Regions from separate parts of the Echinimonas agarilytica genome, predicted to be linked through region 2. Evidence: predicted binding sites of a transcription regulator. Region 2 holds the regulator's gene; each other region holds the start of a gene.

Region 1 (8,347 bases), on a different contig from region 2:
ACGGGCCCAGTGAGTCACGATGGCATCAATGTCATCCATGTCTGACAAACGAGCCGAACGTACACTTAAAACTTCCGCTTTTTGAGCATTCAAACGCTGTTGCACTTGGCCTAACGCGTACCCCACTTGCCCCACCGAAGTACCACCTAGGGCCTGGCCTTGTTGAATCTCATATTCTGACTTGCCATTTAAGGCTGATTCAACACTCGCTCTGGAGGTGCCACCTAGAACTTCACGTTTGGCCAAACACGCTTCGATTGTAAGGTGTTCAAACACATCTTGTTCAATCAACGGGCTATATTTTTGTAAATCAGCAAGTTCAAACTCTTCAAGGGCACGCTTTTGCGCAATCGCATTGACCACTACTTCACCCACCACATGATGAGCTTCACGGAACGGTAACCCTTTGGCAACCAAGTAATCAGCAAGCTCTGTCGCATTTGAGTAACCTTGCTTGGCAGCTTCTAACGTTGCGTCTTGGTTTACCTTCAGATCTTTTAGGCAAAGTGCCGCCATGTCTAAACATGCCAACCACGTATCAACAGCGTCGAATAAGCCTTCTTTATCTTCTTGCATATCTTTGTTGTAAGCCATTGGCAGTGCCTTGATGGTAACCATCAAGCCTGTCAATGAGGCCACAACACGCCCTGTTTTACCGCGAATGAGTTCAAGTGCGTCTGGGTTCTTTTTCTGAGGCATCAGAGAAGAACCAGAAGTCACAGCATCATCCAATTCGATAAAGCCAGCTTCTCCGGAGTTGTAGAAGATCAAATCTTCAGCCATGCGGCTTAAGTGCAACATCGAAGTACTTGCAGCAAAAATCATTTCTAACACGTGGTCGCGATCAGACACCGCATCGAGACTGTTGAGCGTCGCCGCTCGAAATCCCAGTGATGTGGCTAATTCGTTACGGTCGATTGGATACGCTGTTCCCGCCAATGCCCCTGAACCTAACGGACACGTATCAAGGCGATGCATCGCATCTTTGATACGTCCAATATCACGATCAAACATCTCGACATAGGCCAAACACCAATGACCAAATGTCAGAGGCTGAGCGCGCTGTAAATGCGTGTAGCCCGGCAAAACGGTACTTTGCTCGCGGCCTGCCAGTGTCACTAATGCTTCTTGCAACTTAACCAGCGCTGCGTAGATTTCTTCGCCTTGCTCTTTACACCACAATTTCAGGTCAGTGGCGACTTGGTCGTTACGGCTCCGGCCAGTGTGCAATTTTTTACCTAAATCACCCACTTTTCCAATCAGTTTACCTTCCACCCAAGAGTGAATATCTTCCGCATCCGATTGTAGAATTTGGTCTGGATCTTGTTGTACTTCAACCAGCAATTCTTCCAATGCTGCTTGAAGTTGTTGCTGTTCTACTTGTGTCAGAACACCGGTACGATGCAGCGCCATCGACCACGCGACGGACCCTACAATATCTTGTTCTGCCAAACGGTAATCAAACGGCAAAGAATCATTGAAAGCTTTAAACCTTGCATCGCTCGCTTGCGAAAAACGTCCCCCCCACAAAGCCATGATTACTTCTCCTGCGCTTTAAGCGCTTGAATACGGCTTGATAAGGTGTAAAGACGAATAAAGCCTTCAGCGTGTTTTTGGTCGTAGACGTCATCAGCACCAAAGGTTGCAAACTCTTCTGAATAAAGGCTGTTTGGCGAACGCTTTTGAGTCGCAGTGACAGAACCTTTGTAAAGTTTCAGAACAACATCACCGTTCATCTCAGCAGTAAAGCCTTCAGCCGCGCCCAACAAAGAGTCTTTCAGCGGCGTGAACCAGCGTCCGTCGTATACCAGGTGTGCAAATTGCTCACCTACGGTGTGCAACCACTCACGAGAACGCTTGTCGAGTACCAATTCACGAATGGCTTCTAGAGCAGCAACAATGACTGTTCCGCCCGGTGTTTCATAACAGCCGCGTGACTTCATACCCACTAAACGGTTTTCAACGATGTCGATACGACCCACACCATGCTCACCCGCAATTTCATTGAGCTTAATAATCATTTGATATGGGCTGAGAGCTTGACCATTGAGCTCAGTCACTTCGCCGTTTTTGACGGTTAAAGTCACTAGCTCAGCTTCATTTGGCGCGTCTTCTGGAGACTTAGTCCAAGTCCAGACTTGATCAGAAGGTTGGTTCCAAGTTTCTTCCAACTCGCCGCCTTCTGTTGAAATGTGCCATGCATTTGCATCACGACTATAAATTTTGGTTAAGCTCGCGCTACAAGGAATGTCGCGCTCAGCCAAGTAGGCTAATAAATCTTCGCGAGATTCCATTTCCCACTCACGCCACGGTGCAATCACAGTTAAGTCAGGTGCAAGTGCAGCAAAACAACCTTCAAAACGAATTTGGTCGTTTCCTTTACCGGTGCAGCCGTGACATACCGCATCAGCGCCTACTTTACGGGCTACTTCAACGTGTGCTTTTGCAATCACAGGACGTGCCATAGAAGTACCTAACAAGTAAGTGCCTTCGTAAATTGCGCCAGTTTTGAGTGTTGGGTAGATGTAATCAGCAGCAAACTCTTCTTTTAAGTCAACCACATGACATTCAGTCGCACCTGATGCGAGGGCTTTTTCCTCAACACCTTTAAGCTCTTCTTCGCCTTGCCCTACATCTGCACAGAAAGCCACAACTTCACAGCCTGGATAGGTTTCTTTCAACCATGGAACAATCGCTGATGTGTCCAATCCACCGGAGTAAGCAAGTACTACTTTTTTAATTTGTTTTGTCATTTTAATCGGGCTCCACTACAAACTGTTTTTTACTTCAACAAAGCTAACAACACGGCATTTTGAGCATGCATGCGGTTTTCAGCTTGTTGTAAAATAATTGATTGATCACCATCCAATACATCTGCGGTCACTTCTTCTTCGCGATGCGCCGGTTGGCAATGCATAAAATATTGCGCGCCACTATCTGTCATCATTTGGCGATTCACTTGATAAGGCATGAATTTTTCTGCAATACGTTCAAATGGGGTTTCATCGCCCATTGAAATCCATGTATCAGCATAGATCGCATCTACACCTTTTAGCGCAGAAACGTCATTACTGATGGTGAGTGTTGCGCCAGATTTTTCACATAGCTTCTGACTATCAACGACCACTTGGCCATCAACACCGTGACCTGGCGGTGTCACAATCACCATGTTTACGCCGAGAATAGCAGCTGTGAGCATCAACGAGTGAGTCACATTATTGCCATCACCAACGTAAGCTAAAGTGCGGCCTTGCACGTCACCAAACTGCTCGGTCAAAGCTTGAAAATCAGCCAATGCTTGGCATGGATGATACAAGTCTGACAGTGCATTCACCACAGGTACAGAGCCGTATTCCGCAAGTTCAATCAGAGATTGTTGGCTAAATACGCGGGCTACAATACCGTCGACCCAGCATGATAGATTTTGTGCAAAGTCTTTAACGCTTTCACGTTTACCGAAAGCACCATTTTGCTGATCGAGATAAACAGCATGACCACCCATTTTTTGAATACCCACATCAAAGCTAACTCGGGTACGCAGCGATGGTTTTTCAAAAATCATCGCGATGCTTTTACCAGCCAATGCTTGCTGGTATTTCTGAGGGTTTTTCTTCAAATCAATCGCTTGAGCGATTAGCGCTTTGAGGGTGGATTTCTCCAAATCTTTCACGCTCAACAAGTGTTCAAAATTCATAAGCTGTCTCGAATATTTTGCCCTTATCTGCAGGGCCTAAGGCAAAATGCGTGTTCCCACTGGTGCGCCTGCCAATAAATCGGCCAAACGCTCAGGATAACGCCAGTTTGCAACTGCGATAGGACGTTGCAACGAACGAGCTGTTGCCAACGCTGCACGTGTTTTAGGGATCATGCCGTCGGTGATCACACCGTCGACGACTAATTGCTCGATTTTTTTCTCATCCAACTCAGGAATGAGCTGACGGTTTCCGTCTAACACGCCATCGACATCGGATAGTAGCACCAAATCAGCTTGGAGCAACTGCGCTATGACTGTTGCGGCATCATCCGCGTTTACATTTAATAAACGACCCGTTTCTGACATCGCGATAGAGGAAACAACCGGCACAATGTTAGCATCAGTCAGAGCCATCACCAATGCGGCAGAGTTGGCTTTACATATACCCACAGCACCAAGTTCAGAAGACACTTCTGTTGCCGTTGTTAAACCACCATCGGCCAGACTGATGCCCGCCGCATTCACGCCGCTTTGCTTGGCATAAGACACCAACAACTTATTGGCATAACCGGCCAATGCTCCGACTACAATCGGCATATGCTCATCAGGGGTCACACGTAAACCATTGAGCTTGTCGCTCACGACGTTTTGCGCTTGCATCTGTTGCTCAACAAAAATTCCCCCCCCATGAACCAGCACCACCTTAAAGCCTTTCTCTTGCATTTGCGCAACGGCTCTAAAAAGGTTTAGAGCAGGCTCTGCCTGCTCCATTACTGCGCCACCAAGTTTGATAACAACCAAACTCATGATGCCGCCTCCAGTGGGAAATCAATCAGACCGAATCTTAAATTGGCGCATTGAATCGCTTGACCCGCGGCTCCTTTAAGCAAGTTATCTATGGCAGCAACAAGTACTGCGTGACCGCTGGTTTCGTCGACTTTCCAACCCAAGTCGCAATGGCTCGTACCCACGACGTTCTTAATGCTTGGAGATTGTCCTGCCATTTCATCGTATAAACGAACGCATTTGCTGCCGGCATAAGCGTTTTGGTAAGCCTCGGTCACTTGTGCTTGAGTGACGTCACTGGCGAGCTTGACCGTCACCGTCGATACGATACCGCGAGGGAAGTTGCCCAAGTGTGGCGTAAAAATTACGTCTTGCCCCAAGTGCGTGCCAATTTCTGGCTGATGGCGGTGGCCTAAAATACCATAAGGGTGAAGGCTCACTTCACAGAAGCTATTCACCATACTCGCTTTGCGACCTGCACCCGTCACCCCAGAGACCGCATTGACCACAGGATATTGCTGAGTATCTAACAACCCAGCTTCTTTGAGTGGCTTCAATGCACTTAATGTGGCAGTTGGATAACAACCGGGGACGGCAACTAAATTGGCGGTTTTAATCGACTCGGCATTCCATTCAGCTAATCCATACACTGCTTTTTTCAACAATTCAGGCTCAGCATGATCAAAGCCGTAATATTGTGGGTAAATGTCAGCATCCGCAAAACGAAAACCGCCAGACAGATCCATCACGACTAAACCCTGTGCCAACAGTTTTGGTGCAAGCTGTGTTGAAACTTGGTGTTCTGTCGCCAAGAACACAACATCATGCGATGTACCAATGGCTGCAAACGCTTCTTCCGACAATGGCGTCAGAGGCGTATCAAGTAACCCTAAAAAACGACCGTGCAACTGACTCAAAGGTTTATTCGCATCAAGACTTGCTTCTGACACATATACGCCGCCAAGCGACATTTGAGGATGACGTGCGATGAGAGCAGCCAATTCAACGCCGGTGTAACCGCTTGCTCCGATCACTGCACAACGAATGTTTTGAGTCATAATAATTCCGAAAATAGGGCCGTAAAAAGCGACAAAAATGCCACTTTAAAAATAAGGGTTACACATTATCTTTTGATGCATGGTTATGCAACAAATATGCATTAATATTTGAAAATTCCAATAAACAAGATGTAAAGTTTACTTACCAGCGGGTGAATTCAGCTTGATTACAATGACAATTGATAATCTGATTGAGCCAACTGGATATATTGATACAATCAAATGGCGAGAGTTGCTACAACTCTAACTCATTCGCTGCTTATGCATTGATCTTTGTCAGCAACACAGACGAATAGTTCCGGACATAGTATCCGGCCATAAATTTGCTAGCTCATATAAAGGTACTGATATTCATGGAACAGTATGAAACGCTGCGCGCTAACGTCCGTAAGCTCGGCAGCCAATTGGGAACGGTCATTCGCCAAGACCTTGGCGAGGAATTGTTCAACAAAGTTGAACATATTCGCACTCTTTCTAAGGCGACACGAGCCGGCGATAAAGAAGCGCATCAAGATTTAGAAGCCACACTTCGCGATCTTTCTGATGATGAATTGATGGGCGTAGCCCGATCTTTCAATCACTTTTTAACGTTTGCCAATATCGCAGAGCAATATCACACTATTTCGCGCTCAGGCCATCAAGACATCGACAAACCTCATCCGTTTGAAGATTTAATTGCCCGATTGCGAGAGCAGGATGTCAATCCAGAAACGATTGCAGACGCTATCAATGATATGTCCGTTGAATTAGTGCTTACAGCACATCCAACTGAAGTGAGCCGCCGTACGCTCATTCATAAATACATTGAAGTGGCCGATTGCTTGGAAGAGCTGGAACACCCTCATTTATCCAACAGTCAAAAAGCCAGCACGCACAAGCGCTTGTCGTCACTGATTAGCCAAGCTTGGCATACCAACGAGATTCGCACCCAGCGACCAACTCCGGTTGATGAAGCCAAATCAGGCTTTGCGGTCGTCGAAACGTCGTTGTGGGAAGCCATCCCCGATTATCTTGAACAACTCGACGGTTTACTCCGCGAACAATTAGGTATTTCACTTCCTGTTGATGCCAGACCAGTTAAGTTTGCATCTTGGATGGGCGGCGACCGTGACGGCAACCCGTTCGTCACTGCCAAAATTACGCGTGAAGTATTGATGCTCGGCCGCTGGAAAGCCGCCGATTTATATGTGTCTGATCTCAATTCATTGGCCGCAGAGCTGTCGATGAACGAGTGCAATAGCCACGTTCGTGCTTTGGTCGGAGAATGCCAAGAACCCTATCGTGAGATTTTAAAATCATTACGCGATCGGATGAAAGCCACTCGCAACGCATTGTTCCGTGCTTTATCAGGCAACTTAGCCGCGCTTGAACAACCAGGCCTCATCAATACCAAAGCAGATTTGCTCACCCCCTTACAAACCTGCTTTGAGTCATTGATTGATTGCGGTATGGCGTCAATCGCAAACGACTTGTTGTTACGCACTATTCGCCGAATTCACTGTTTTGGCATTCATTTGTTGAGCCTCGACATCCGCCAAGATGGTGAACGTCATGCTGAAGTGTTCGGGGAAGTCACACGCCATTTAGGTTTAGGTGACTACATGCAGTGGAGCGAAGAAGACAAACAGTCCTTCCTCTTAACTGAACTCACAAGTAAACGACCGCTTATTCCTCGCGATTGGCAACCCAGCGCAGAAGTGCAAGAAGTGCTCGACACCTGTGCAGTGATTGCCGAAACCGATCCGGACACGCTTGGCACCTACATCATTTCCATGGCAAGTAATCCATCAGACGTATTGGCCGTTCGATTATTGCTGCGCGAAGCTGGCGTAAAGTGGGCGATGCCTGTTGCCCCATTGTTTGAAACACTCGATGACTTAAGCGGTGCTCTGGATTGCATGACCCGTTTATTCTCAATTGACTGGTATCGTGGTTTCATCAATGGCAAACAAGAAGTGATGATCGGGTATTCAGATTCCGCCAAAGATGCAGGCGTAATGGCAGCCGCCTGGGCTCAATACTCAGCTCAAGAAAGTTTAGTGGAACTTGCCGACAAAGAAGATGTTCGTCTCACCTTGTTCCACGGACGTGGTGGCACAATCGGTCGCGGGGGCGGACCAGCTCACACCGCAATTTTGTCGCAACCTCCAGGATCACTGAAAGGCGGGTTGCGAGTGACAGAACAAGGCGAAATGATTCGCTTTAAGTTTGGTTTACCCGAGTTGGCAGTGCGCAGCTTAGCTATCTATTCAAGCGCCGTGCTTGAAGGCATGTTGCTACCACCGCCAACGCCCAAAGATAGCTGGCGTGATGTGATGGCAGAACTGGCTGAAGAGTCGTGTAAGGCCTACCGCGATGTTGTGCGCGGCAACCCTGACTTCGTGCCTTACTTCCGTGCTGCAACGCCTGAGCAAGAGCTTGGTAAGTTGCCGTTGGGCAGTCGCCCAGCGAAACGGAAAGTGGGGGGAGGAGTTGAAAGCCTGCGCGCAATTCCGTGGATTTTCGCTTGGTCGCAAAACCGCTTGGTATTGCCCGCATGGCTAGGTGCAGGCCAAGCGCTGAAAGTGGCTATGGAGAACGACCGTGGTGCAATCATGGATGAAATGTTCACCGACTGGCCATTCTTCAACACCCGTATGCTGATGCTCGAAATGGTATTCCTCAAGGCCGATCAAAGCCTGTCCGAATACTACGACGAAGTATTGGTTCCAGACGAGCTTCGTCCTTTGGGGCAACAACTACGCGAGCAATTATCATCCGATATCGATACCGTATTGGCGTTGACGCACGATGATAGCTTGATGGACAA
Region 2 (8,347 bases):
GTTAAAGGCTTCGGACGCCAAAAAGGCCATACAGAGCTATATCGCGGCGCAGAGTACCAAGTCGATTTCTTGCCAAAAGTAAAATTAGAAATCGCAACGAATAACGAAAGCGTTGAGCGCTTAGTAGAAGCAATCAGCAAAGCGGCATACACCGGCAAAATCGGTGATGGCAAAATTTTCGTTTATGACTTGGAACAAGCTGTACGGATCCGTACAGGCGAAGCTGACGACGAAGCTCTATAAGAGTTTGGTTTTCACTGTCTGACACATCCGGGAGAAAATAATGGACAATCTTAATTACATCTTCGAATTGCAATACGCAATCGACACTTTTTACTTCTTAGTCTGTGGCGCATTAGTTATGTGGATGGCCGCTGGTTTCGCAATGCTGGAAGCTGGCTTGGTTCGCGCTAAGAACACAACTGAAATTCTAACTAAAAACGTAGCCTTGTTTGCTATCGCTTGTACCATGTACTTAGTATGTGGTTACGAAATTATGTATGACGGTGGATACTTCTTATCAGGTATCACAACTGTTGCTGGCATGGACGACGCAGCGATTGCATCGGTTCTTGACGCATCTAAAGAGTCTGGTTTTGGTGACATGGGCGAATACGCTGGTGCATCAGACTTCTTCTTCCAAGTTGTATTCGTTGCAACAGCAATGTCTATCGTATCGGGTGCGGTTGCTGAGCGTATGAAATTATTCGCTTTCTTAGCATTCGCAGTGGTACTGACTGGTTTCATCTATCCAATGGAAGGTTCTTGGACTTGGAACGGCGACAGCGTATTTGGTCTGTATGAATTGAGCTACAGTGACTATGCCGGTTCAGGTATTGTTCACATGGCTGGTGCAGCGGCTGCTCTTGCTGGCGTATTGTTGTTGGGTGCTCGTAAAGGTAAGTACGGTCCTAACGGTGAAGTGAAAGCGATTCCTGGTGCGAACTTGCCATTGGCAGCGTTAGGTACCTTCATCCTATGGATGGGTTGGTTCGGTTTCAACGGCGGTTCTACTCTTAAATTGGGTGGTATTGCGGTAGCAAACGAAGTTGCTAACGTATTCTTGAACACAAATGCTGCGGCTGCTGGTGGTGCGATTGCTGCACTCATCGTTGCTAAAATCTTATTCAAGAAAGCTGATTTGACGATGATCCTCAACGGCGCATTGGCTGGTTTGGTAGCAATTACAGCAGAGCCTGCTGACCCAACTCCACTATTAGCAACATTGATTGGTGCTGCTGGTGGTGTGATTGTAGTGTTCTCAATCTTGGCTTTGGATAAAGTTAAAATTGATGATCCAGTGGGTGCTATCTCTGTCCACGGTGTAGTTGGTCTGTGGGGTATATTCGCGGTACTTCTGTCTGATTCTGACGCAACGTTCATGGGCCAACTGGTTGGTGCATTAACTATCTTCGTATGGGTATTCGTAACAAGCTTAATCGTTTGGGGAATTCTCAAAGCAGTCATGGGTATCCGTGTCTCTGAAGAGGAAGAGTACGCTGGTACTGACGTTACAGATTGCGGTATGGAAGCATACCCAGAGTTCGTATCTAGCAGCAAGTAAGCTAGAACCAACTTATCTGAATAAACCGGAGCGGATGCTCCGGTTTTTTTATGCCTTGAATTTGTTTGTTGATATCCCGCGTATTGGCGACAAGATCATGATCTCATTTTTGACTCAATGCAGGCGCGTGAATATTAGGTATGTCTTACCCCGTTGTGACGTGATCTATGCGACAGTAGATACTGAATAGTGATTCATTTGTCGCCATCTAGAGACGAGCTGAATATTTGGCAGAGACAACGCTGTAGGGCTGAATAGGCGACTGACGGTGTGATTAAAGGAGGTGACTTGCTTGAGTCGATGCAGCTTAGCCATAAAGCCCATTGAGAGTTGGACGTTAGGCCATTTTATCTTAGCGAAGCAACGAAAAATGGCCCATTATCCATGTTAAAAACGATCAGTCGTTGTAGCCAAATAGATTCCGTACTGCGCGAAGTGTGTGATCAATATTCACAGCTTTGGTTGGCGTGATGAAAATGGTATCATCGCCCGCGATTGTTCCTAAGATGCCTTCGGCTTTGCCTACAGAGTCGAGCAAACGGGCAATAAGCTGAGCTGCGCCTGGGCTTGTTCGAATAACAATCATTAAATCATTGTGATCAATGTCGATAACAAGATTTTTAAGGGGACTAGAAGTCGTAGGTACGCCTAATTCCGCGGGTAAACAATAAACCATCTCCTGTTTAGCATTACGTGTTCGTACTGCTCCAAACTTGCTGAGCATCCGAGAAACCTTGGATTGGTTTACATTGATATAGCCTTGCTGTTTGAGTGCGTTGACTATTTCTCCTTGAGAACCAAATCGCTCCTGCTTGAGCAGGTTGTGAAATGCTTTGACTAAGGTATCTTGCTGGTTGGTCTGCATAACGAGTCCTTAATTTGTTATGCATTCATTTTGCATAAATTTGCATAAATCGGCAAACTTGGTTGCTGCGCATTGAGAACTAAACGCGTACTTTTTGCTTTACGATATTGGACAATGGAAATCGTCCGGTGTTCGCGGTTTGATTTAGCACAAGATCATGAGCTTCAATCGGGTTCAGTCTTGTGATAGTGAACTAATAATATAATTACCCTACATAAAAATTATTCAATAGGAGAATAACTATGAAAGTTGCTGTTCTTGGTGCCGCTGGTGGTATTGGGCAAGCGTTGTCTTTGCTTTTGAAAACTCAACTTCCAGCAGGTTCTGAATTGGCTTTGTATGACATTGCCCCAGTCACTCCGGGTGTTGCAAAAGATTTAAGCCACATCCCTACGGCAGTAGCAATTGATGGTTTTGGCAAGGACGACTTACATAAAGCACTCGAAGGTGCTGATATTGTTTTGATTCCTGCGGGCGTTCCGCGTAAGCCGGGCATGGACCGTGCCGATTTGTTCAACGTCAATGCGGGTGTTGTGAAGCACTTGGCAGAGCAAATTGCTGACGTATGTCCTACGGCAGCGGTATGTATCATCACAAACCCTGTGAACACTACAGTCGCTATTGCTGCAGAAGTGTTCAAAGCAAAAGGTTGTTACAACAAGAGCAAACTGTTCGGTGTGACAACGCTTGATGTCATTCGTGCAGAAACTTTCATTGCTGAAGCGAAAGGTTTGAACCCTGCTGACGTAAACATCAATGTGATCGGTGGTCACAGTGGTGTCACTATTCTTCCGCTCATTAGCCAATTAGGCTTAGATTTCACAGCTGAAGAAATTGAAGCGATGACTGTTCGCATCCAGAATGCAGGTACAGAAGTCGTTGAAGCTAAAGCTGGCGGCGGCTCTGCAACTCTTTCTATGGGCCAAGCAGCAGCACGTTTCTGTTTGTCTTTGGTCAAAGCCATGAATGGCGAGAATGTTGTTGAGTGTGCTTACGTCGATGGCGGTAGTGACCATGCAGAATTTTTTGCTCAACCTTTGCGCTTAGGCACAAATGGTGTTGAAGAAGTTCTCGGTTACGGGCAAATTAGCGCATTTGAAAAAGATGCACTTGAAGGCATGCTCGATACTCTCAAAGGTGATATCGCCAAAGGCGTTGAATTCGTCAAAAGTTAAGCCTCATCGAATTCTGCAATTGCAGATAGATTGACCGAATGAAAACGAGCCTCAATGGCTCGTTTTTTCGTTTTTAATCGCGCTGCCTTAAACCCGTCCCAACGTCAATTCATCCGATAGTTGATCCTTCCTGAATGATTCTTTCACTCTGTGTTACCGAAAACATTTTTATGCATTATGCAGGTCGTTAATATTATTTATTGCAGTTTAAGGGTGCATTAATTCGTTGCTAACTGAACTGTTATCGATAACATTATTGTGTTTTTGATCACTGTTTGGACGATAAGTTCAGACTTAGATCACGCATTGTTTTTTAGTTGTAGTTTTTAATTTCTCATTTGTTAATGATTTGTAACCTTGCTGGTGAAGGTGTGATTACTTGTGAATTGCAAAAGGAATAACTTAAAAATCTCTGGCCAATAGAGCCAAAAAATACAGAGATATTTCAAACGGACGCTCACCGCAATCTAGTCGTTTGTGATTTCAAATTCATGCGACAGATAACACGCCTTTCTCGTTGCGATAGCGACAGGAAAGACCAAAGAGCTAGAGGGGTTAAAAATGACCAAATTGAAGCGTTCCCATAAAGGGTTAGGACTTGCTATTGCTGTCTCAGGTTGCGTGGGCGCAACTTACGCCGCAGCAGCGGGTAAGCCGACTATTCCCGCTGATGGCCAGCGGATGTTCTTGTTAGGCCAAGATCAAGTGTCAATTCAAGACTACATGGCGGATGCGAGTCTGCCACGTCCACATGGGTTAACCATGTATACAACGCTGACTCGAGGAGCCACCGAGACCACAACCAATTATTGCTTTAAAGGTTTGGATGGGTTGAAGAATATTGATAACTACAACTCATACACCGCAGACGGTTGTAGTGATTCTGAGCGTCGCAACCAATGGGGCTCTGGAATTCAAAATGCTCAGTGGGCGATTGAAACATACCAACCTGAAGTTGTGGCGCTGGGCATGTTTTGTCCGGGCAATGGTCAAGCCCAAGGGCTTGCTCAAAACGGCACGCACGATGACCTGCTAATAGAACTTTCAGATTTCTTCAAAGAGCATCAAAACACAAGTTTCTTTTTAAGAACATGTTATGAGTTCAATGGCGATGCGCATGGTTTAAGCGCTGACGCATTCCGCAGTATTTATAAATACGTTAAAACCTTCCTAGACGAGCAAGGCGTATCTAACGTTGCGCATGTTTGGCAGTCAGATGCGTTTCACGGTACGGGACGTGTCACCAACCAAGCCCTTGGTAATCAAGAGCAGGGCTATTGGCCTGGTAAGCAATATGTTGACTGGGTGGGAGTGTCTCAATTTGCCAGTGACATTAACGAAGAAGCAGAAATTGCAGAAATTGAAGGGCTCCCCCTGTTTGTCGCGGAAGTGACACCTCACGGCGATTTAGGGACACAATACGATTTCGGTATTCCATTTAACAGTAGCCAGGGAGTTGCACAAGGTACGGCAAACCCAGTCACTATTGTGAACAATTTAGACTGGTTTACGCAAAAGAATGCAGAAATTGTGCGCCCCTCAACCAAAGCGTGGCATTACATTAATGCCGATTGGACGTCGCAGCCTCAGTGGGAGAGTGCTGCTGATCAAGCCGGTGCAAATTTCTTTAAATATACGGACTCGCGAATTCAGCAAAGCACTGATATTAAGGATTATTTTACTGAGTTTGTAAGTGAGGAAAACGGGTTCCTGTTGGCGGGTTCAGAGTCGGTGCCAATCGACCCAGCGGATCCTACCGTGCCAGTCGCCCCTGTTGAACCTTCAGAGCCGACCACCACGACACTGCAAGCAGAGAATGGAGTGTTGTCGGGTGATGCCCAAGTATTTGATGATGCTGCAGCTCAAGGTGGGCAAGGCGTTGCGTATATTTATACGCCCAACTCTGGAGTGGCGTTTGAAAACGCCCCTGCGGCTGATGAATTGACGCTGTATTTTGCATCAATGAACTCTGGCACGATCTCTATTTACGTCAATGGCACAGATAATAACGTTGCATACAGTGGCACAGGTTCCTGGGCGGGAACGTATCGTCCGTTAACTACGTCTATTGAAGTTCCCGCAGGTGCAACGGTAAAGGTCGGATTCGATTCAGGTGATGCTGCGTTGAACCTCGACCGTGTTGATTTCACGTCATTGGGTTCTACAGCACCAGAGGTTCCAACGGAACCGGAAGAACCGATAGAACCAGAGCAACCAACTGAACCGGCGGCTCCTGAAACTCCAGTGACTCCTGCAGCAAACTTTGGGTTCGCCTATGTTGATGATACAACCATGCGTGTATATCACGTAGACAACGGTTGGACTGCGAGCTGGAACTACATGTGTGTGAATGGCGATTGCCGCGCAGCTACTCGATCAGAAGGGGTGTTCTACCGTGAAGTGTCTGCGGTGATCGGTACGACTTATCAAATTGAATTTAAAGTTCAAGATGACGCGGTAAGCCAATTCATTGTGGGTGACTCTGTGACTTTTGAGGCTTCTTCCGGAGCACCGACGCAACCTGAAGTTCCGGTTGAGCCAGAAGAACCCTCTGAACCTGAAGTTCCGGTTGAGCCAGAAGAACCCTTTGAACCTGAAGTTCCGGTTGAGCCAACAGAGCCTGAAACTCCAGTGCAGCCAGCAGAACAATTTGGAATCGCTTATGTTGATGATTCAACCATGCGCGTGTACCACGTAGATAAGGGATGGACTGCAAGCTGGAACTATATTTGTGTGAACAGCGATTGTCGCGCTGGCACTCGTGAAAATGGCTTGTTTTATCGAGATGTACCAGCAATGTTAGGTACAACCTATGAGCTTGAATTTAAAGCTCAAGACGATGTTCTCAGTCAGGTGATGGTTAACAAATCTGCGACATTCACTGCAAATGCTGGAACTCCAACGGACCCAGCGGATCCCACAGAACCGACTGATCCAACAGACCCTACTAACCCAGGTGAGCCGACGCCAGCAGCAACGGTTGCTGTGGTGAATGATACCACGCTTGGCAACTTCCTTGTCGCAGGTGCCGATTCGGACCTAGCCGGGTTTACCTTGTACACGTTTGATGTTGATGCCGGTGGCCCAAGTCAATGTAACGGCGTTTGCGCCGGTGTTTGGCCTCCATACACTGTTGCATCTGAGGATCAACTGGTTGCGCCAGCAGGTGTCACCTTAGGCTCGTCATTACGCGAGGACGGCTCTCTGCAAGTGACGTTAGATGGTGACAACCTGTATTTTTACGTGAACGATTCGCAGCCTAGCGATACTGTGGGTCATGGTGTAAACGGAGTATGGTTCGTTGCCGACTTACCCACGCCTGATTTTGCAGACTTAACATGGCAAGAATCGGCTCTGCCTATGTGTTCAAACTTGTATTCAAACAATATTCCAACGTTCGGTTATCACACTTATATTGAAGGTACTGATTTAGTGTTCCGAGCGGGTTCTTTGCTTGCCAGTGAAGTTTGGGGCAATGGCATCCGTGCAGTCTTCTTTCGCACCAACGGTGCGTCAGGACAAGTCGAGCATATTGGCACAGTGGAAGGCTCTCGCAATGGCGACTCAGCGACCTTGAGTATTCCAAGTGAATATTTAGAAGGCCAAGTGAGTTACTACGTGTCTTACGAGCGCTTCTTCACGCCTATGTCTGATCCTGGAAAAACGGGGAATGCACTGGAGTATGCGGACTCTGCGCTGTATGCATTGAACCGTACTGAAGGATGTGTGTCGGGCAACTGGACAAGCTCTGGTGTAGAGGACTTTGCGGGGTGGACTCGTCGTCAGCACCCACAAGGGGTATTTAACGACCACAATGTATTTGCCAAGAGCACTAGCTCTATCCAAAACTCAGCCACGCACTTTATGCATGTGCCACGTTTTGTGGTATCGGTTGCGCAAGACCAAGTTGGTCAAGACTTAATCTTCAATGTTGTTTTTACATATGAAGCAGAGTCTCCATTCCAAGAAAGTTCTGAAATTATTTTCTCAGGAATTGAAGGTAAAGGTGCGCGTGCAGGTGACGGTAGCCCATTGCACAGTTATAGCTTCCGCTGTGATCAAGTGGGGCCGAACGAAGCGAACTGTAATGCCGGACAAGTATTCTCTTATGGCCAGAATGTTGACTGGGAATTACGTGTGCAGCCTGTAGGTGGTGCGGGTGCAAACTTGTACTCTCAAATGTTTTATTACGTACCCGGTCATGGTTGGGCGAGAGAATCGGTTGACCCACGGGCATTGTTAGGTGGTGAAGCGAGCATTGATGCGCACGGAGCAACGGTCTATGAGCGTTCAGCGGCATTTATGCAACATCAACACACCGATGATTTGCAACAAGTACGCGACTTTGTTCGCCAACACCAGGACTTGCGTGATCCGATTGGGACACCACAACACGGTGCTCAGTTTGACACATGTGAATCGTGCCATATCAATGATGGGCGAAGTGATACCGTGTTCACCTTACCAAATGGTCATCAGCGTATTGCTCCACCTCTCATTGGTTTAGGGCTGCTAGAGCAAGTGGTCGATTTCCCAGGAAAAGTCGGTTTTGGTTGGGAAGGGAGCCGCGACTCTGTTGAAGCTGCTGTTCGCTTTGCACTTGAAGCTGACTTTGGTGTGCCAAATCCAGATGCCGGTTTAGTGGATAAACTGACTCACTATTCCCAGTTAGTGGGGGTGCCACAGCGTGACAAGAGCACTATGTTTGATCCATCTGTGATTGCCGGAGAAGCACTGTTCAAA
Region 3 (8,347 bases), on a different contig from region 2:
ATTACTGTGGGTTCTGCGCCTACTGAAAATTCAATCACTGCACCGTGGTCTGCATCGTCTGTTTGTTCCACCGGAGTCGACCCTCCACAGCAATCCCAGGCAGGCCATGCAGCATTTTGAGTGTCTTCAAATAACACCAATTCAGGTGCTGTTAGTCCGGTATTAATTTTTACGTTATCAACGCGGTATACCGCACCTTCACCCGCCCCCCACGCCGGGAAAATCATCAAAACATCAATGGCGCTCAGTTCTAAACCTGCATCGGCAAGGTCTTTGATGTTGTAAGTGTATTGCTGCCATTGACCTACAGGGGGGGCAACGCCTTCAACACTGCTTGTAAGGGGCATTTCTACGGCTGAAGACGTATCGTTCGATTCAATTTTGAATAGCCACTGCGCATTGGCTACAGTGGGTAACGATTCCACTTTGACTTCAAATGTAATGGTACCGGTTTCGAGGATGGATGAAGCATCATAGGGCGTGCCGCCACCACCATTCCCTGTTTTGGTGACAAACCCCATCACAGTGGGCTCTGCTCCAATTGAGAATTCAATGGCTGTGCCATGTTCGGCATCGTCTTGGACTTCTGCTGGCGTTGACCCTCCACAGCAATCCCACGCAGGCCAATCTGGGTTGATGGCATCATCAAAAATGATTAAATCCGATGCAGGCCCGGTTGATGGAGGCGTTGGCATGGGCGCTTTACCTTCCACTAAGGCATAGCTTGGATTTGCTTCGTCTTCGAGTTGGTCGTAGCCGGCACGAACCGTGTCACACCCTTTGCCTGTGAGTGGATCTGTACTGCATTGATACACACGAACATAGTCAACAATGTAGGACTGACCGTTGGTAAATGCCGAGTCGTCAATGCCCAAGTCGTTGACGTTTTCTGGCCAGTCACCGCCCACAGCAAGGTTTAATAGCAGGTGAAAATCTTGGTCGTAAGGTGCGCTGTTCCACTGCGTTTCAAGTTCCCCGGTCACCCCATCAAAATATTCTGCGAACCAGCCGCGATGTTTGAGCGTAAAGGGGTCACCATCGGCATTGTATGCCACGTCAGACTGTCGTTGAGTGGCATATAAATAATCGTCGACGTACCAACGAATTTCACCTTGCTGCCATTCCACTGCGTATGTATGGAAGTCGTCAGCTGGATTAACGCCATCAGGCAATGCGTAGGCGCGTCCAGAATTTGAATTATTAGGTGATTCCTTGCCGTAGTGTAAGGTGCCGTGAACAAATGCTTCGGCGACTCCGTCATCATCTTCTACTTTGAGATTCACTGCTTCAACAATGTCGATTTCGCCAGATTTGGGCCAACCACCATACACTTCGTCGGTTGGAAGCATCCAAAAAGCTGGCCAGCTACCTTGGCCACTTGGAAGCTTAGCGCGCATTTCAAAGCGGCCATAAGTCCAGTCGCCCTTGTATTTGGTTCTCAATCTTGCCGAGGTGTACGGCAAAGTAGCCCCTTCTTCGGCTTTATGGGCCACAATGTGCAGCATTCCGTCGCTGATAAAAGAGTTTTCTGGGGAATCTGTATAGCACTGCTTCTCGTTGTTGCCGCCGCCGCTACAGTTGACTTCGTGTTCCCACTTCCTTGAGTCGATCGCTGTTCCTTCAAACTCATCGTTCCAAATCATTTGCCAACTGACAGGCGGAGCCGATGTGTCAACAGATTCAAAGTTTGAGTCGGTATTGGCACCGTTACAACCGGCAACTGCGGCAATAAGCGATGTCATGATCACCGTTTTGAGGTGCTTAGCGCTACATGTGTTCATTCATGTCTCCAGTAATACCTTAAGTTCTTATGACGAACCTGACAGCAGATTTGAATGAGTCATTTATTTGCTATCAGTTTGTAGCGAAACGGTAACTCAATTGTTTGGGTGTAATTTGATAAATCCGTTGAAATGGACTGGTCACTAGATGAAGTGGTACTGGCTCCGTTGAACTCATGAATTAGTGTGATCTAGATAACGCTATGTCTATATGTAGCAAGGCTTGCGTAGCGTATCAGCTAAATGTTTTGTTCGCTCATCGAAACAAATCGGAGGGTGATAAATAGAGAGTTTTTACGACATGTTGGATGAATTTTAAGCAGGATAAGTTCGAGCCAAACCGCCTAAATTTTTTGAGCAGTATTCGCTGTGAGTTTTTAATGGTCAGGCCTTTTAACGGGCAGTAAATATCCAGTATCGCCAGCCCAAGAACTGGCTTTGCACCAAATATCCCTCCTTGCTAGATCATTTCTGATGTGGCGCACTGGTGTGAACGAACTTTAAGTTCTGATGTATATAACCGATAATGCGCGCGCAGTTGATTGCTCGTAACTATGTGAGTTGCGATACTCTAAATAGCGGGCAGCAGAGATATACCGATAGGGCCTGTATTCATTTAAAAGGTTTAGCTTATTCAATGCTTCTGATGATCGATAACTATGACTCGTTTACCTACAACCTTGTGCAGTATTTTCAGCAGTTGGGTGAAGAAGTTGTGGTGCGTCGCAATGATGAGGTGTCGATTGCCGAGGTCGAACATCTAAATCCCGATTACCTAGTCATCTCTCCAGGCCCGTGTTCGCCCGACGAAGCGGGAGAGTCGCTGGCGTTGGTGCGTCATTTTGCCGGTCAATTACCGATTTTAGGCGTGTGCTTGGGGCATCAGACCATCGGCCAAGTTTTCGGTGCCAAGGTGGTTCGAGCGCATCGCGTGATGCATGGCAAAACTTCGCTGATTGATCATCAAGCGAGCGGCTTGTTTGCTGAATTAGCCAATCCACTGCAAGTGACGCGGTATCATTCATTATTGCTTGCGCCAGATTCCTTGCCTGATTGCTTCAAGGTGACTGCAACTTGCGTTCAGCCCGAAACGGGTGAACAAGAAATCATGGCCATAGAGCACCTTGAATTGCCCTTGTGGGGTGTGCAATTTCATCCAGAATCCATTCTAACTGAGAGCGGCCATGCGTTATTAAACAATTTTTTAACGCAAAAACTTGGCTGAGTCTTCATTTCGAGCGATAGTACAGACATAGATGTAATGTTGCCGTTGATTCAAACAGTTGAGACCTATGAACGCCTTTGCGCAAAGTGACACAAGCCACACTGACTACCAGGGATTATTCTTTGATTATCTGGTGCGTCAGCAATTCACGTGGTTTGGTCATCAACAACAGCAAGTCACAGCTGGCGCGATTGAAACCAAACTTTCCGAGCGGCTTGAATTGGCGATGCAACAATCGTCGCAAAACCCTGCCAGACTTCTATTTGTAAGGCTCACATTAGGCGAACAACTGCCTGGTATGCTGGATTTGGTGATGGATCAATCTGACACCGACGATTCCATGCGACGTGCGGTAAATAGCGAGTCGTGGCTTTCCAAAGAGCTATTGCAGTGGGTGAATGCGCCAAGGTTTCGGCAAATCACAGGTTCACACAACGATTTTGTCACCTCTCTGGATGAAGCGTTGGCGGAATTTAACGGTAAAATGTTGGCTCGGCAGCTGATTGAATTTGCCATGGTGCAAGCGGCTGCACGCGAGGCACGGTTTTGCAAGTTACTCAATCGGCGGATTTTAGAATGGTCGCAAGAGCTGGCACAATGTGCCGCTGCATTAGCGCATGAACGTGGTTTATGCGCTGCAACGGTGAGCATGGCGTCCCTTGTGCAGGGCCTTGCGCCTCTTGCCATTAGCCAGAATTTTGTACATTTGTTTGATGGTCAGATCAAACTCGCGTTGGAAAAAGCGCGTGACTCTGGGCAGAAGCAAGCGTACGACCAACTGAATAGTATTAAGCCTCCTGTTCGTGTGTTACTGGCACACTTAACGCGAAGCACAGGCTTGCAGCATGCATTGCTGGCTGAGCTTGGGGCAACGGGTAAATTGTTGGCGTCACTGACCCGTGAAGTGGATGCCGATTTGCCCGTTGAACAACTGTCGGAATTAGCACAAGTCATTCGTCAAGCGCGGGGCTACAGCCAATATCGCTGGTTGAATGACGCGTGCGTTCTCACACCACACCAAAGTCATATGTTGTTATCCGAGCTTGCCCTGAGTGAGCACGATTTAACAACTCTCTCCCGATTACGACGACGATAAACGTTTCTGTTTTTTTGGAAATGAAAGTCGAACTATGCACTTTTTGTGCATGAAATAGTCACAATATATTCACATTTTGAATAAAAATTCTATTTTTATTCAAAAGTGTACTTTGATAGAAACCTTAAAGATAATGAATCGCACTGTTAGCCAGAGCAGAATAACTGCCAAATACTGCTGACTCCAGTGCCCGAGTAGAGGAAATAATAATGACCGATCAGCACCCTGTATCACGTGAGACATTTGATGAAGTCATGGCGCCCAACTATGCGCCAGCAGCCATGATCCCAGTTCGAGGTGAAGGCTCTCGCGTGTGGGACCAAGATGGACGTGAGTACATTGATTTAGCCGGTGGCATTGCGGTGAACTGTTTAGGGCATTGTCATCCTGTACTGACTGAAGCGTTGCAGCAGCAGGGTAATCAACTCTGGCATTTAAGCAATGTGTACACCAACGAGCCTGCTTTAAAATTGGCGCAGCAATTGGTGGATGCAACATTTGCTGAAAAAGTATTCTTTGCAAATTCAGGGGCCGAGGCTAACGAGGCCGCTTTGAAGCTCGCGCGTCGTTTTGCGCTTGAGAATTTTGGTGAAGACAAAGACCAAATCATCTCATTTAAAGATGGCTTCCACGGACGCACCTTCTTTACTGTGACCGTTGGCGGACAAACTGCATATTCGGATGGTTTCGGCCCTAAACCGGGAGCCATTGAGCATGGCGTGTTTAATGATTTGTCGTCATTGCAAGCGCTGATCTCAGACAGAACATGTGCAGTGATGGTTGAGCCACTGCAAGGCGAAGGCGGTGTGATTCCTGCAACCGCTGAATTTATTAATGGCGTCAGAGCGCTGTGTAACAAGCATAATGCGCTGTTGATTTTTGATGAAGTGCAAACGGGCGTGGGTCGCACCGGTGACTTGTATGCCTACATGGGCACAGATGTTGTTCCCGATATTTTAACCACGGCGAAATCGCTCGGCGGTGGATTCCCAATTGCAGCTATGCTCACAACAACCAAGATTGCTAGCAGCTTAAAAGTGGGCACCCACGGCAGCACTTATGGTGGTAATCCGCTTGCGTGTGCCGTTGCTTCTGCAGTACTGAGCGAAGTGAATAATGAAACGACCCTCAGTGGTGTTGCTCAACGCGAGCAATGGTTCCGTGACGCACTTGAAGCGATTAATCAAAAGCATCATGTTTTTGCTGAAGTCCGTGGCCAAGGTTTGTTGTTGGGCGCGGTATTGAGTGAACAATATCAAGGTCGAGCGCGTGATTTTTTAGTCGCAGCGGTCGCTGAGGGCGTGATGATGTTGGTTGCTGGCGCGAATGTTATTCGTTTTGCACCTGCACTGAATATTGAAAAAGCCGATATTGATGAAGCTTTTGCTCGAATCGAACGTGCCGTTGCCGCTGTTGTGAACGGCTAACCAATGCGAATTGAGGTAAAGCATGATTGTTATTCGGCCGATTGAAAACGCTGATTTCGAGGCTTTAAAAGAAATAGCGGTTCAATCCGGTGTTGGCTTTACCTCGCTGCCTGTCAACGATGATTTGTTGATGCAAAAGATTGCATTGTCTGAAGCGTCTTTTGCGTCAAGCGTGTCTGCGCCTGCTGGCGAAAGCTATCTATTTGTTGCTGAAGACACAGTCACAGGAGAAGTTGTGGGCACAGCAGGCATAGAGGCTGCTGTTGGCCTTAAAGATGCCTTTTACCACTATCGACTGGGCAGTGTGGTGCATTCTTCTCCAGAATTAGGTGTACATAAAACCGTGGGTACGTTGAGTTTGTGTAATGACTACACGGGCGCTGCCGAGCTGTGTACCTTATTTTTGAAACCGACTCATCGTGAAGGCTTGAACGGCCGACTGCTATCAAAAAGCCGTTTTCTGTTCATTGCCTCAAACCTAGAGCGCTTTGGTCAAACCATTATTGCTGAAATGCGTGGCGTGTCTGACGCTACGGGCGTCTCACCATTTTGGGTGTGGCTGCAAGATCACTTTTTCGATTTAGATTTTCCAACGGCAGATTACCTCACCGGCATTGGCAAAAAGCAATTCATCGCTGAGCTCATGCCGAAATACCCTATTTACGTGAATTTACTCAGTGAACCCGCGCAGCAAGTCATCGGTCAAGTTCACAAAGACACGGCTCCGGCTTTAGCGTTGCTTGAGCAAGAAGGGTTTGTGTATAACCAATACGTCGATATTTTTGATGCTGGCCCTACGGTTGAGTGTCAAACCTCCAAGATTGAAAGTGTTCAAAATAGCATTGTTTGTCAGGTGGTTTGCGGCCAAGTTCCATCGCAAGCGGCTCAGTTTTTAGTGGCACCGATAAACGCGAAAGACTTCCGTGCTGGTTGCTTGCGCGGTGGGCTCCATGATGATGAGCTGATTATTTCTGCTGACGATGCCCAACAGTTGCGACTAAACCCCGGTGACAGCATTCGCTGCATCGCCCTACCTTGAGTGACAGCGGAGAAGAATCATGTCTAATCTATCAGTGTCGTCGTTGACCGGTCAGCATCATATTGCAGAAGTATGGCTCAGCGGAGCGGGGGCTGCCTTTGAGTCCATTAGCCCGTCAACTGAGGGTACGGTTTGGCAAGGCCAAGCGGCTTCTTCAACGCAAGTAAAAGCGGCAATCACTGCAGCACGGCAGGCCAGTGTGATCTGGGGCATGACAACGTTAGAACATCGTCTAACAATCATCGACCGCTTTTCTGAAGTGCTCAGTGCGCACAAAGATGAGCTGGGACAGTTGATAGCGCTTGAAACGGGCAAACCGATGTGGGAGTCGGCCACAGAGGCGGCTGCAATGGTTGGAAAAGTGGCTATCTCTAAACAAGCCTATACTGAACGTACGGGCGAGAAACAGTCAGAAATGCCCGTTGGCACTGCGCATGTGCGTCACAAACCGCATGGCGTTGTGGCGGTTTTTGGCCCGTATAACTTCCCGGGACATTTGCCCAATGGTCATATCGTGCCAGCACTTATCGCTGGCAATACCATTGTGTACAAACCCAGTGAGCAAACACCGGCTGTTGCCGAGTTTTATGTGCGCTTATGGCAACTTGCTGGTTTACCTGCTGGCGTGCTGAATTTGGTTCAGGGCCTTATTGAAACGGGTCAAGCGTTGGCACAAAACAATGATATTGATGGTTTGTTTTTTACCGGTAGCTCCAGCACCGGGCATTTATTGCACCAGGCCTTCGCGCGCCAACCCAACAAAATACTGGCGTTGGAAATGGGCGGCAATAACCCACTCATTGTGGGTGAAGTGTCAGATATAGACGCAGTTGTGCATGACATTGTTCAGTCGGCGTTTATTTCTGCTGGACAGCGTTGTACTTGTGCTCGCCGACTATTTTTGCCGGCAACGGCGCATGGCGATCAAGTTCTTGAACGATTGCTTGAGGTGACGAAAAACATCGTGGTTGGGCCGCATGATGCACAGCCGCAACCGTTCATGGGAAGCCTTATTTCAAAGGCTGCAGCGGATGCCATTTTGACGGCCCAAACCCAACTGGAAAAACTCGGTGGAAAAATACTGCTAGCTTCAACGCGATTAGAGCAAGGCGATGCATTTTTATCGCCGGGGGTTATCGATGTGTCGAACATAAGCGAATGCCCAGACGAAGAGTATTTCGGGCCTTTGTTACAAGTGTCGCGTTATCAACATCTGAGTGATGCCGTGGATGCAGCAAATGCCACTCGGTTTGGCTTGTCCGCGGGATTGCTATCTGACTCCAAACATCAATACGAATTTTTCTTTAGCCATATTCGAGCCGGTATTGTGAATTGGAATCGGCCCATTACTGGCGCGAGTTCGGCCGCTCCTTTTGGTGGTGTAGGTGCCAGCGGGAATCACCGCGCCAGCGCATATTATGCAGCAGATTATTGTGCATACCCGGTAGCATCTGTGGAAGCCGAACGGGTCGCGATGCCTGCATCGTTGAGTCCAGGTCTTACATTTTAGTGGTTGAAAATAGGAGTCATTGATATGTCGATGCCCGCCACACTGATTTTTGACAACCTTTGGCGTCAGTTTTTACAAGTGACGCCATCGGCTGAGCGCATTCACGAGTTATTAGCTGCCAATAGTACGATTGTGAATGACCATATTGCACTGCGTACGTTTAATCACCCAAAAGTAAATATTGATGTCATTGCCCGGCCCTTTTTAAAGGTTGGGTACACCTCTTGCGGTCATTACGAATTTAAAACGAAGAAGTTGGTCGCACAGCA
Region 4 (8,347 bases), on a different contig from region 2:
GTGGAGCCACGAGTTCGGCCAATCCATGCATCTACCTTATGCCCTGGAAGTTGTCCGCCTTCGCCAGGTTTTGCGCCTTGAGCCATCTTAATTTGAAGCTCATCAGCATTAGCCAAGTAGTGGCTGGTGACACCAAAACGGCCTGATGCAACCTGCTTGATTCGGCTGATCATGCGATCGCCATTTTCAAGTGGAGTAAAGCGAATTGGATCTTCTCCGCCTTCCCCTGAATTACTCTTACCGCCAATGCGGTTCATTGCCATGGCAAGTGTTGTGTGCGCTTCCCACGAAATAGAGCCAAATGACATTGCACCAGTTGCGAAACGTTTGAAGATTTCTTCGGCCGGTTCTACTTCGTCGATGGAAATAGAAGGGCGGTCAGAATTAAACTTCAATAAGCCACGCAGGGTAAATGCTTCGGTGCTTTGGTTGTCGACTTCTTGGGTGTACTCTTTGAACTGCTCATAGTCGTTCTTGGCAGAAGAATGCTGCAATAAGCGGATGGTAGTGGGGTTAAACAAATGACGTTCGCCATCGTTACGCCAAGCGTACTCACCTCCTGATGCCAGAATGTCGTCCACGTGAATACGGCTTTCGTCTGGGAAACCTTCACGGTGATTTTTTAATGATTCGGTGGCAATTTGGTCTAAACCAATACCTTCAATCCGTGTGACAGTGCCGGTGAAATACTGTTGTACAACTTCAGAGTTAATGCCCAAGGCTTCAAAAATTTGAGCTCCTTGGTAACTTTGCAGTGTTGAAATGCCCATCTTCGAGAAGATTTTCAACAAGCCACTATTGACTGCTTTGATGTAGCGAGTCAGAACCTGAGTGTTGCTCCACTCTGAGTTAATGACGTTGTCATTACGCAGTTCGTTGAGTGTTTCTATCGCCATATAAGGGTTGGCAGCAGAAGCCCCGTAACCAATAAGTGTGGCAAAATGATGCGTCTCGCGGATATCGCCAGACTCAACAATAATGTCGGCCTTGGCGCGTAAACCGTGACGAATCAGATAATGATGTACTGCTGCAGTGGCAAGCAATGAAGGAATTGCGGCGTGGTCAGTGTCGACATTGCGATCGCTCAAAATGAGGATTGAGTAGCCGTCATTAACCGCATCTTTTGCGTAACGACATAAGCGATCAATTGCACCTTCCAATTCACCTTTTTTACCGGTCGCGCGGAACAGTGTGTTTAAGGTTTTAGACTGAAAGTGGTCATGATCGATGTGTTTCAACTTCATCAGCTGTTCGTTGCTGAGGACGGGCTGCTTAATCTCGACTTTGTGACAATGTGCTGCAGTTTCAGTGAGCAAGTTTTGATTTGCGCCCACGTAAGTGCGTAATGACATCACCATTTCTTCACGAATTGGGTCAATGGGTGGATTCGTGACCTGGGCAAACAACTGCTTAAAGTAGTTTGATAAATGCTGTGGTTTGTCCGATAGCACAGCCAATGGGTTGTCAGCGCCCATTGCACCTAGAGGTTCTTTCGCTGTACCAACCATTTGGGCCAACACGAGGTTAAGATCTTCATGTGTAAAGCCAAACGCTTTTTGATGCATACGCAACGATTTAGGTGCGGGTTGCTGCTGAACTTCGCTCGGTGTAGGTAAGTCATCTAAAACAATTTTGTTTTTGCTTAACCATTCACCATAAGGCTTAGTTGCACAGACTTCAGCTTTCACTTCGTCATCGCTGATAATGCGACCTTGGTTTAAGTCGGCAATGAAAATTTTACCGGGCTGCAAACGGCCTTTTTCAACCACTGAAGCGGGGTCGATGCACAAAGTTCCAGTTTCTGAACCCATGACGACCATGTCATCTTTTGTCACGAGGTAGCGAGAAGGGCGTAAGCCGTTGCGGTCCAGTGTTGCGCCAATCACTTGGCCATCCGTGAATGAAATAGACGCTGGGCCATCCCATGGTTCCATGATGCACGCGTAATATTCATAAAAAGCGCGCTTCACCTTGTCCATGTCTTCTTGTGATTGCCAAGCTTCTGGTACCAGCATCATCATCACTTGTGACAATGGACGGCCGCTTAGCACTAACAATTCTACAACCATATCGAGGTTTGCAGAGTCTGAGTTATCGCGGTTACACACTGGGTACAACATGGTCAGTTCTTCTTTCGAGAAGTTCACTGACTCAAACAAGGCTTCGCGCGCCGCCATCCAATTGACGTTACCTTTTACCGTATTGATCTCGCCATTGTGCGACAAAAAGCGGAATGGTTGGGCTCTACGCCATGCAGGGAATGTGTTAGTTGAGAAGCGGCTGTGGAACATGGCTAACGCAGAGTCCACGCGCTCATCTTGTAGTTCTAAGTAGTATTCACGCACTTGAGCAGTGGTGAATTGCCCTTTATACACGATCGTGCGGTTGGACATAGACGCAATGTAGAACTCGTCTTTTTGGTTGCTAATTGTTGAGTTTATTAAATGCGCCGTGTACTTACGCAGCACTAACAATTTACGTTGAAATTCAGTTTGATCGAGCGATTTTGGCTTAGCGATAAACACTTGCTCGATGGTGGGTTCGCTTTCGCGCGATGCGAGGCCGAGCCCAGAATTATCGCCCGGAACATGACGGTAGCCTAATAGCTTCAAGCCAAGACGTTTAATGTTGTCGTTCAGAACATTGCGACACTGAGTGGCGACTTTCTCGTCTTGTGGCAGAAAGATCATGCCAACGCCGTAATGTCCGACTGTGGGCAAGGTGAAGCCTAACGCTTGCACTTCTTCTGCGAGGTAACTGTGAGGGATTTGAATGAGAATGCCTGCGCCATCACCGCTTTTAACATCGTAGCCTGTACCACCACGGTGTTCCATGCAGGTTAGCATGGTTAGTGCATTTTCAATGATATCGTGGGACTTTTGGCCCTTAAGGTTAGCGACAAAACCGATGCCACATGCATCATGTTCAAAGTCTGAGCGGTATAAGCCCTGAGATGAAGTATTGTGGGTCATATTGTTTCCCGTCTTTGGGTCAATGGAATCTAAGTTCCAGTAAATATTTTCTTAAACGCACGCTTAATGAGCACTGTCAGGCCCTACCGGAGGGTGAGTCTGCTAACGCTATAGGCGAACGCGTCTGCTGAATTTAGAAATTATTATTATAATTTGGGTGTCGTAGAACCGACTGCATTATCCAGATTTTCAACGTTTTTAACCCGAAGTAGATCATAAAACGAATGAATAATTATGCATATTAAGTGATTTTTTTTGAAGGGCAATAGCCATGTTGCATGAGAGTTGTGAAATCAGCATCAATAAAATCGACAAAACCTTAGCAATAGCAGGGAGTTAGACCTCGCTTTGTTCGCATTCAAGCAAGCCTTTGTAAATTGCAGATGTTAAAGTGGTCAGCTCAGTATTGGTCATTCTGTAGCCAGGCATTACGTATGCGAGCTTACCGAATGGACGTATCCAAGCCCCATGAGCAATCACCGCAGCTTGAAGTGACAGCACATCGATGGGTGAATGTGTTTCAACTACGCCAATAGCGCCGAGCACACGCACATCTCTGACCGAATTGAGTGTGGCACATTGAGCAAGTTGCGTTGATAGTTGCTTGTTAATGCGTTCAACTTCGAATTTCCAATCATATGCCATTAGTAGTTCGATACTGGCGTTGGCCACTGCACATGCGAGCGGATTGCCCATAAAAGTGGGGCCATGCATAAATACGCCCGCCGCCGATTGGCAGACGGTCTCGGCCACATCATTCGTGCACAAGGTTGCAGCTAGTGACAGGGTTCCGCCGGTGAGAGCTTTACCCAAACACATAATATCGGGTGTGATGGCTGCATGTTCCACCGCAAACATTTTACCTGTACGGCCAAATCCTGTAGCAATCTCATCGGCAATTAAAAGTACTCCGTATTCATCACACAAGCGACGAATCTCTGACAAATAATGCGGGGCGTAAAACCGCATGCCGCCAGCGCCTTGAACTACCGGCTCAATGATAAAAGCAGCTAAAGATTGATGATGAAGTGCAAAAGCTTCTTCGGCTTCAGCAACCCATTGATGATCAATTGGGCTATCAAAACCGGCAGGCGGCGCAGGTAAAAATAAAGCTTGGGCCAATACTTCTGAGAACAGACTGTGCATGCCATTGACCGGATCGCACACCGACATGGCGGCAAATGTGTCACCATGGTATCCGTTTCGAACCGTCATGAATTTTGTTTTGCAGGGTTGTCGTGCGCCTTGCCAATATTGCAGCGCCATTTTCATAGCGACCTCAACTGATACAGATCCCGAATCTGATAGAAAAACGCGTTGCAGCGAGTGTGGGGTTATATCCACTAATTTTTTACACAGAGAAACTGCGGGCTGATGCGTCACACCACCAAACATGAAATGGCTCATTTGACCTATCTGAGATTGGATAGCCGTATTAATCTCAGGTACTTGATAGCCGTGTATAGCGCTCCACCAAGAGGCCATGCCGTCTACCACAGTGCAACCGGTGTCAAAAGTCACGCTATGCCCACTGGCATGCGACACCGCATAATTGGCACTGGTCGGATTGGCACGGGTGTAAGGATGCCAAATATGGCGTTGGTCGAAGTCAGTATCGATAGATTTGGTCATAATGTAATCAGTAGTCAACGTATGGTAAAAAAATGCCGTTGACTGAACGGCGGCAATCGCTAGACTAGCCATCATAAATGCGGAATGCAACCCAAGGATAAACACCATGACTGAATCGGTTCGGCATGATTGGACGCTTGCCCAAGTCAATGCGTTATTTGCACTACCTTTCAATGACTTATTATTTCAAGCGCAAACGGTACACCGTGCTCACTTTAATCCAAATGAAGTTCAAATTAGCACTTTGCTTTCCATTAAAACGGGAGCTTGCCCTGAAGACTGTAGCTACTGTCCACAAAGCGCTCGCTATAGCACAGACTTAGAAGCCGAAAAGTTAATGGAAGTTGAAGCGGTGCTTGAAAAAGCCCGAGCTGCCAAGGCAATTGGCAGTACACGTTTCTGTATGGGAGCGGCATGGCGCAATCCAAAAGATCGCGACATGCCTTATATTTTGAAAATGGTCGAAGGCGTGCGTGAAATGGGCATGGAAACGTGCATGACACTGGGCATGCTGAGCAAAGATCAAGCTCAAGTTCTTGCATCTGCCGGGCTTGACTATTACAACCATAACCTTGATACATCGCCAGAGTTTTACGGTGAAATTATCACCACGCGCACCTATCAAGATCGCATGGACACCCTAAGTAACGTACGTGACGCTGGCATGAATGTGTGTTCTGGCGGAATTGTGGGGTTGGGTGAGTCAGACAACGATCGCAGTGGCTTGCTGATGTCTTTGGCCAATCTTGATGAGCACCCAGACAGTGTGCCAATTAACATGTTGGTTAAAGTTGAAGGGACCCCATTGGCGGAGCAAGAAGATCTCGACCCGTTTGATTTTGTTCGCACTATTGCTGTCGCACGAATCATGATGCCCAAGGCACATGTCCGCTTGAGCGCTGGACGCGAACAAATGAATGAGCAGATGCAGTCGATGTGTTTTTTCGCCGGGGCGAACAGTATTTTCTACGGTGAGAAATTATTGACCACTGGCAACCCTGATGCAGAAAAAGACCAAGCATTATTTCAACGTTTAGGCATTCAGCCAGAAGCAGCCAAGGGTTACAGTGATGAAGTTGAGGAATATGTGATTGAAGAAGCGCTGAAGAACAAACAGCAAGAAGGGAAGTTCTACGACGCCGCAGTGAACTAATGAGTGCTTTCCACCGCCGCATAAGGTGGGCCAATGACACGAAGCGCCAGTCCAATAATTGGCGCGACATTCACGCCAATGATCGAGGGCAGGGGCGCTGGTTGGTCCGTGGTCAGCAACGTTGGTTAAATTTTGCCAGTAATGACTATCTTGGTTTAGCCGCGCACCCTTCGGTGATTTCAGCGTTTAGCGGCGCCGTTGAAAAGTATGGCGCAGGCAGTGGTGGCTCAACCTTGATCACTGGCCATCATACATTACACGCCAATCTGCAGTCGCAACTCGCTGAAATGACACACTGCGAAGACGTATTGTTGTTTGGATCGGGCTTTAGCGCGAACCAAGGTGTGCTGACAAGCTTAATGCAACAGGACGACTTGATCGTCCAAGATAAGCTCAATCATGCGTCTTTGATTGATGGCGGACTAAGCAGCGCTGCACACAATGTTCGTTTTCAGCACAATCAAATCGACAGTGCGAGACGTCAGTTGGCCAGAGCCGCGAACACTAAATTATTAGTAACAGAATCGGTGTTCAGCATGGACGGCGATCAAGCACCGCTAGCCGAATTAGCCCACCTATGCGCTGAACAAAAGGCGCTATTTATGGTAGATGATGCCCATGGGCTTGGTGTTATAGGCGAGCAGGGGGCGGGCGCTTCATCCATAATTGCCCCTCATAAAATCGACGTGTACATGGCAACCTTTGGCAAAGCAGTCGGTGTGGGGGGGGCTATGGTCGGATGCGATCGAGACGTTGCTGATTATCTGCGGCAATTTTGTCGCCATTACATATACACAACGGCAATGCCGCCAGCGCAAGCTGCAGCTATTTCAGCTGCATTGACATGCATGGCCACAGAACCAGAGCATTGGCAAAACTTGCACCACAACATTCAGTTGTTTAAGTCGTTGGCAGTTGACAGCGGAATTGATTTGTTGCCATCGGATAGCGCGATACAACCCGTGCTTATTGGCGCAAGTGAAAAGGTCATTCGCATTTCAGAGCAATTAAGACAAAGTGGCATCGCTTGCGGGGCAATCCGTTCGCCCACAGTAAAACAAGGGCAGGAGAGACTTAGGTTTACCTTATCAGCCTGCCATGAAGAAACAGACATTCGACAATGCGTGAGTGCGATTGCAAGCACGCTGGAGCAGTACGCATGACATTAATCGCGGAAAAATCGCCGGTCGCACGACGCTTTTCCAAAGCAAGTCAAAGTTATAAAAACGCCGCCAATGTGCAATATCAAGTTGGGCGCAATTTACTTGCATACAATCCGGTGCAGCATGCCGAACTGACCATAGACTTAGGTTGTGGTCCAGGTACCTTTATTCCGCAACTGCTCAACATGAGCGATCAGCTTATGGCGGTTGATTTAAGTGCCGATATGCTTGAGCAATGTGCGCTTCAGAGCCCATCTGTGATTACGTTACAAGCCGATGCACAACAATTGCCGGTTCCAGATAACAGTGTGGATTTGATATATAGCTCTTTGGCCCTTCAATGGATGCCTGATATGACGGCCGTATTTGAAGAAGCGCATCGTGTGCTTAAACCTAATGGGTCGATGGTGTTTAGTTGTGTGAGCGAAGGGTCTTTGTGGCAGTTGAAAAAAGCGTGGCGAAAAGTCGATGACTTTGATCACGTGAATCGATTTGCCAGCAAAACTCAAATTGAGGTGGCCGTGACCACTGCACGTTTACACAAAACCACCGGCATTATTCGGCCACATACATTTTGGTATTCTGATATTCGTAACCTGTTCGCCTCAATACGTGATGTTGGCGCGAATACGGTTTTGGGCAGCAATCGAAAAGGGTTAATGGGGCGTCGGATGTGGCAAACATTTAATCGTGCCTACGAATCATATCGCACAGAGGAAGGTTTGCCGCTGACGTATCAAATTTACTACGGGGTAGTCACAAAATGACTGTAATGTTCGTGACTGGTACTGACACCGATGCCGGTAAAACCTTTATTTCGTCTGCGATATTGTGGGGCCTAACGCAATCCAAAGTGAATACCCTCGGTTATAAGCCAATTGCTGCTGGTGCAGCAATTGAGAATGGCTCTTTGGTTAATTCAGACGCAGCTTTGCTCGCGAAATACAGTGCCGCGAATGTTGATGCAGGTGATATTAACCCAATATGTTTAGCGCCGCCGATTGCCCCTCATATCGCTGCGCAACAGGCCGGTATCACAATCTGTGAAGAGGATTTGCTGACACATTTGAATCAAACAATTGAAAAACATGCGCCCGAATTTACGTTAGTTGAAGGCGCAGGTGGGTGGAAAGTACCACTCGACTTAGCGGGGAATACGCTGGCAGATCTACCAAAGAAACAGCGTTGGCCTGTGATTATGGTCGTCGGTATGAAGTTGGGGTGCTTAAATCACGCATTATTAACCGCCGATGCGATGATTTCAGATGGTGTGGCTTTGGCCGGATGGGTGGCTAACTGTGTTGATCCAGATATGAAAGAGCAGTCGACAAATATCGAAAGCCTTAAAGCTTTGCTGCCTTCACCCTGTCTGGGTGTGGTTCCGTTTATGGCACAAGCTGAGCCAGAGCGAGCTTGGTCATATATCC

Evidence for each region. Region 2 encodes ArgR, which controls arginine synthesis, uptake and breakdown. Its sites were predicted from a motif close to ANTGAATANNTATTCANT; they were not measured.
Region 1: the regulator ArgR is predicted to act here: its motif matches at 5,613-5,630, upstream of argC (N-acetyl-gamma-glutamyl-phosphate reductase).
Region 3: the regulator ArgR is predicted to act here: its motif matches at 4,178-4,195, upstream of NAF29_RS01670 (aspartate aminotransferase family protein).
Region 4: the regulator ArgR is predicted to act here: its motif matches at 3,196-3,213, upstream of gltB (glutamate synthase large subunit).

What each region holds. Positions count from the first base shown of each region.
Region 1 covers NZ_JAMQGP010000001.1:334,930-343,276, reverse strand. Annotated here, with positions in the region: gene argH (argininosuccinate lyase) at 1-1,536, opposite strand, end outside; gene NAF29_RS01425 (argininosuccinate synthase) at 1,539-2,753, opposite strand; gene NAF29_RS01420 (ornithine carbamoyltransferase) at 2,783-3,694, opposite strand; gene argB (acetylglutamate kinase) at 3,731-4,501, opposite strand; gene argC (N-acetyl-gamma-glutamyl-phosphate reductase) at 4,498-5,538, opposite strand; gene ppc (phosphoenolpyruvate carboxylase) at 5,892-8,347, shown strand, end outside.
Region 2 covers NZ_JAMQGP010000010.1:45,230-53,576, reverse strand. Annotated here, with positions in the region: gene glnK (P-II family nitrogen regulator) at 1-243, shown strand, start outside; gene NAF29_RS16815 (ammonium transporter) at 284-1,564, shown strand; gene argR (transcriptional regulator ArgR) at 1,962-2,429, opposite strand; gene mdh (malate dehydrogenase) at 2,672-3,604, shown strand; gene NAF29_RS16800 (family 31 carbohydrate-binding protein) at 4,166-8,347, shown strand, end outside.
Region 3 covers NZ_JAMQGP010000001.1:399,379-407,725, forward strand. Annotated here, with positions in the region: gene NAF29_RS01655 (glycoside hydrolase family 16 protein) at 1-1,781, opposite strand, end outside; gene NAF29_RS01660 (anthranilate synthase component II) at 2,419-3,006, shown strand; gene NAF29_RS01665 (hypothetical protein) at 3,074-4,102, shown strand; gene NAF29_RS01670 (aspartate aminotransferase family protein) at 4,312-5,529, shown strand; gene astA (arginine N-succinyltransferase) at 5,552-6,568, shown strand; gene astD (succinylglutamate-semialdehyde dehydrogenase) at 6,588-8,078, shown strand; gene NAF29_RS01685 (DUF1338 domain-containing protein) at 8,103-8,347, shown strand, end outside.
Region 4 covers NZ_JAMQGP010000007.1:5,077-13,423, reverse strand. Annotated here, with positions in the region: gene gltB (glutamate synthase large subunit) at 1-2,972, opposite strand, end outside; gene bioA (adenosylmethionine--8-amino-7-oxononanoate transaminase) at 3,309-4,604, opposite strand; gene bioB (biotin synthase BioB) at 4,711-5,757, shown strand; gene NAF29_RS13255 (aminotransferase class I/II-fold pyridoxal phosphate-dependent enzyme) at 5,757-6,920, shown strand; gene bioC (malonyl-ACP O-methyltransferase BioC) at 6,917-7,687, shown strand; gene bioD (dethiobiotin synthase) at 7,684-8,347, shown strand, end outside.